2 regions of the Paenibacillus sp. LPE1-1-1.1 genome follow, and region 2 is predicted to be linked to the other one. Evidence: a T-box and tRNA genes for the amino acid it is inferred to sense, from the RefSeq annotation. Region 2 holds a T-box; the other holds one or more tRNA genes.

Region 1 (2,459 bases), 1.2 Mb from region 2:
CCTATGCAAAAATAATCAAAAAAAACCGGCGAGCCGTATTACACGCACCCACCGGATTTAATATTATTTTCTTTTGAACGCTTCTGCCGGTAATTTCCGTCTCCATACAAATTGCTCGTCATGCGATAAGGAATCCTGAATAGCGAATTTGGCGACAGAACCGATAACGATACCAATAATCCCAAACATCCCTATTAGCCATATGGCCAAGTAGGCATACTGTGCAGCCAACACGAACCGCCTCCTGCGCGCTTTCTATAAAGGTATGCTGGAACGATTTCCTTTAGTATACGTTTCCAACATGCATACTCATTTGTAAAATGCTCATACTAATCGACGGACACTGGATAAACATGCAAAGATGAAACCATACGCAAAGGGAGGCAAAACCATGCTTGAAAATGTAGAGAGCAATTACAATTGTTCGAATGCTTCGACCGATTTACCTAACTTGCTCCAGGAACTTGAGCAACTCGAGCAAGCGGCGCACAGCGGTCAATCGGAGGAACAGGTGCAGCAATTAAACCGGATCCGCAACCAAATCCATTTCATTCGCAACAAATGCGATATCCCGCATGAGTCATAAAAACAAGCAAGCGTAAACGGCTTCCATCGTCCCCTGCCGCAAAGCAAAGATCTATGAGCACATTTACAATTTGTTAACATAAAAATTCTTAAGTATTAAAATACACCTCCTAACTGCCGATAACATAAGTAGGAGGTGTATGATGGATATTGCAGCAGCATCCTTGGCGATGAGCCAGAACCGGTTAACGCTTGCAGCCAGCATCCGTGTCATGTCATTGAGCAAAGACACCGCTGAGCAGCAAGCAAATGATCTCGTTCAAATGTTAAAAAATGCACAGCCCGATTTAGGCAATAATCTGGATATTCGCGTGTAAAATGAACCTCTCAGGCTTGAAATTCCTTAAGGGGTTCTTTTCTACTTCGGATTTCTTCGCAGCCGCTTCGAGCATAAAAATGTTTCATAATACTATATTCGGTGTAGATAGTTGCATACGAAGGCTACATTTTGTATCATTGTTCAAGAATCTAACAAAAAACTAATTACTTTTTGGAAAAAATTCTAACAACCTTCGTTTATTCTAAATATAACAAATGAACCGTTGGAGGGATTGTGATGGATAATAATTTTTATCAGCAAAAAATTGAAGAAGTAAGAGCGGAAATGGTTCGATTGTTCGAAGCTTGCAATAACTTTACTGATCAAGCCGTTGTCAAAATCAGCCAAGAGCTCGACCATCTCCTAAATGAATACTCTGGCAGTATGGCAAATAGCCGGGGTTAATGAGCGGCTTCACAAATGTAGAGTCCTCTTCTCAACCGCAGTTTTACCAATTGTTAAAAAAGTGTTGACTTGAGTTCTTCGTCCTGCTATATTATTAATTGTCGCTAACATGATCTGGTAGCTCAGCTGGGAGAGCACTATCTTGACAGGGTAGGGGTCACAGGTTCGAACCCTGTTCAGATCATTCAAATAAAACCCGCAAACCCTTTTGGGATTTGCGGGTTTTCTCTTATTTTATATATCGTATATCCTCTCTTGATCCCTCCGTCAGGAGGTTTTTTTCATTTTATGATACCTTCGATGCTCGATGCATTAATGATCGTATTCTGTATTTACTTTCCTTACATCGGGAACCCTATGGGCATCAACGGAAGGAGAATAATGCCCATGACTTCAACCCAACGAGAATGGACGAGTAATGCCATTCCTTTTGCTCGAAATAAACCTTTACACCTAATGATCATCATATTTATCCTATTTTTTGGTCTAATGGCTATTTCGCCCACTGATCGATTATTATGGTACGCTTATAATATAACGCCTACCATTATTATTCTTATCCTTGCCTTCACTTACAAGCGGTTTCGTTTTTCGAATCTGTCCTATCTTTTGATACTCGTTTTCTTTTGTCTTCATACTTATGCGGCACACTTTACCTATGAAGGCACACCGCTGGATGACTGGTTAAAAACCACTTTTCATACAAAAAGAAGCCATTACGACCAAGTTGTTCATTTCGCCTTTGGATTCTTCTTTGCTTTTCCCTTCCTGGAGATTTTAAAATCCAAAGTAAAGCTGTACGGGATCTGGTCCTATGTTCTCCCAGTAATCGTTGTTCTTGGTTTCAGCGCGTTTTTCGAGATCTTAGAAATGTTAGCCGCCTTAGTAGCCGGTCCTAGCGGCGAAGCCAAATTCGTAGGAATGCAAGGAGATATCTTCGATACGCAAAAAGATATGGCATTAGGTTTACTTGGCGGAATCGTATCGATGGGTATCCTTGCTTGGATCATCTGGAAAAGGGATCATTCGGCTGCTGCTCCAGATTAAGTCCTTGGGTTTAGTAACCATGCGTAAAAAAAGCCGCTGACATCCCCTGTCGGCGGCATTAAATGCAATGGAGCTTTCTTTTAGTTCGATTGGTATTCGATCC
Region 2 (2,459 bases):
CACAGCTGCCTGGAAATACACCAGTCGCGTACGTTTTCGATCCAATGCAAATAAATTTTCTCGAATCTCTCCGGTACGAAATTGACGCCCTTACCAGCCTTCTGGGCCGCGATTGCTGCTTCGGCAAGAGGCTTCATGGCTACGAACCATTGCGTGGAAAGGTACGGCTCTACTACTGCGCCGCTGCGCTCGCTGTGTCCAACCTGGTGCACATGATCTTCGATTTCGACGCATACTCCCTGCTCCTGCAAATCCTTGACAAGCTGCTTGCGGCATTCCGCGCGGTCAAGGCCCTGATACGGACCCGCTTCCGCATTCATCGTGCCCGTCTCGTCCATGACAATAATCTGCGGCAGTCCGTGGCGTTCGCCTACCTCAAAATCATTCGGATCATGGGCCGGCGTTATTTTCACCGCGCCTGAACCGAATTCTTTATCCACATACTCGTCGGCGATAATCGGAATCTCGCGCCCAACAACCGGAAGCACGATCATCTGGCCGATCAGATGCTTATAGCGGTCATCTTCGGGATGGACGGCAACCGCCGAGTCGCCGAGCATCGTTTCCGGACGTGTCGTTGCAACGGTAATAAAGCCTGATCCGTCTTTAAGCGGATATTTGAGATGATACAAATGCCCGTTAATCTCTTTATGCTCAACCTCGATATCGGACAGAGCCGTGCGAGCGGCAGGATCCCAGTTAATGATTTTTTTGCCGCGGTAAATCAAGCCCTTCTCGTAGAGACGGACAAACACCTCGCGGACAGCCTTCGAGAGACCTTCGTCAAGCGTAAACCGTTCTCTTGAATAGTCGAGGGAAAGGCCCATTTTCGCCCATTGGTCGCGAATCGTATTCGCATACTCATCCTTCCATTCCCACACCTTCTCGAGGAAGGCTTCACGGCCAAGATCGTAACGGGAGATCCCTTGCTCCCGCAGCTTTTGCTCCACTCTTGTTTGAGTCGCTATCCCTGCATGGTCTGTTCCCGGCAGCCAAAGCGCATCATACCCCTGCATCCGCTTTGTTCGGATCAAAATATCCTGCAGCGTAAAATCTAGCGCATGACCGATATGCAGCATTCCGGTAACGTTAGGCGGCGGTATAACAATCGTATAGGTTTCCGCATCCGGGCGTTTGCCTGCCTCGAAAAATTTTCCCTGCATCCAGTAATCGTACCATTTCTGCTCGGCTGCCTTCGGATCATAGGTTGTCGGCATTGCAGTTGTCATTTGATTTTCTGACATTCGTTCCATCCTCCATAAATCGATCTACAAAAACAAAAAAAACCTATCGCCCTTATCATAAAGGACGAAAGGTTTAGCTTCCGTGGTACCACCTTTGTTCCACGCGAACAAGATCCGCATGACACTCAAACAGATAACGGCTGCGGCCGGCCTGACTTCGGTAGAGCACAGGTTGCTCGTACTTGGCTCAGGCAACTCCGGGGCGACTCGTAGCAGTCACTTCCTGCGGAACCTCTCAGCGTAACGGTTCCACTCTCTGAAGGCTTTGCTGCATACTATTCCCCTTCAACGTCGTTATAACGCATATATATCTTTAATCATACCTTTGTTACACGGCTGAGTCAACCAAACACACGCAAGAAATGCCCCTATCGCTCAACTTTTTGAGCAATAAGGGCATTTTCGCCAATCTTAACCTTTATGGAATGTATAATAGCTGTCCTTCCGACACGCCAGAATCATCCAAACGGTTATAAATTTGAATTTCTCTCGGATTTAAGCTGTATCGCGAGGCGATGACTTCCAGTGTCTCATCCCGCTGAACGATACACATTCTGATTTTTCGGAATTCCGTATCCTCGGAGCGTTTGCCAAGAAATAAGTTTTTCCATTCAATCTCGTCACCCGATGCTTGAACCCGCGCTTGCTCATCAGCCCGCTGCTGAGCGATTACCTGCTCGGCAGCCTCGCGGACCGCCTGCTCGCGCCTGCTCGTTTGGAGCAGCGTGAGTATGCCGACATCGGCAGGCAAGCCTGTTCCGTCTTGAGGCTGCTTCCCTGAAAAAGCAATCCGCAGCTCTTGTTTTTCCGGTTCAGGCTCCGGCCTCTGAAGCGGCGATGCATCCGCAAAAGGCGATGGAGGAGGCTCGGTCGCTTCCAACTCAAGCTCCTGCCGCTCCTGCTCAAACGCTGCCTGCGATGCGGAGGCTTCGGTTTCGTCCTGCTCTTGCTCCGCATCCTGAGCGGCCTCCGCATCCTGAGCGGCCTCCGCAAACGTCGAGGACGTTGCAAGCCAGCCATCATGGCTGGTTTGCTGCGAGGCTAAAGTGATTTCCCGCTCGGCAGCTCGTTCAGCTTCCTCTTCTTCCGGCTGCTGCTCAGGGGCTGCGAACAACTGGGACGACGACCAGCCTGATTCGGATGCTATGGACGAAATCGTCACGGTGGCTTCCGGCTCATCCGACAGTTCCGGCTGCTGCTGGTATGGAATTTCCT

What was found. The T-box of region 2 lies ahead of MRBLPE1_RS07020 (valine--tRNA ligase). A T-box ahead of a tRNA ligase gene usually reads a tRNA of that ligase, here a tRNA-Val.
Region 1: it has a tRNA-Val gene. The T-box ahead of MRBLPE1_RS07020 (valine--tRNA ligase) is inferred to sense a tRNA for this amino acid. The anticodon was not compared.

Annotation. Positions count from the first base shown of each region.
Region 1 is NZ_JBEGHY010000001.1:447,701-450,159, forward strand. It holds gene MRBLPE1_RS02235 (hypothetical protein) at 64-234, opposite strand; gene MRBLPE1_RS02240 (DUF2524 domain-containing protein) at 392-586, shown strand; gene MRBLPE1_RS02245 (YjfB family protein) at 729-902, shown strand; gene MRBLPE1_RS02250 (aspartyl-phosphate phosphatase Spo0E family protein) at 1,142-1,309, shown strand; tRNA gene MRBLPE1_RS02255 (tRNA-Val) at 1,421-1,493, shown strand; gene MRBLPE1_RS02260 (DUF2238 domain-containing protein) at 1,697-2,356, shown strand.
Region 2 is NZ_JBEGHY010000001.1:1,615,176-1,617,634, forward strand. It holds gene MRBLPE1_RS07020 (valine--tRNA ligase) at 1-1,244, opposite strand, end outside; T-box leader at 1,302-1,542, opposite strand; gene MRBLPE1_RS07025 (LysM peptidoglycan-binding domain-containing protein) at 1,663-2,459, opposite strand, start outside.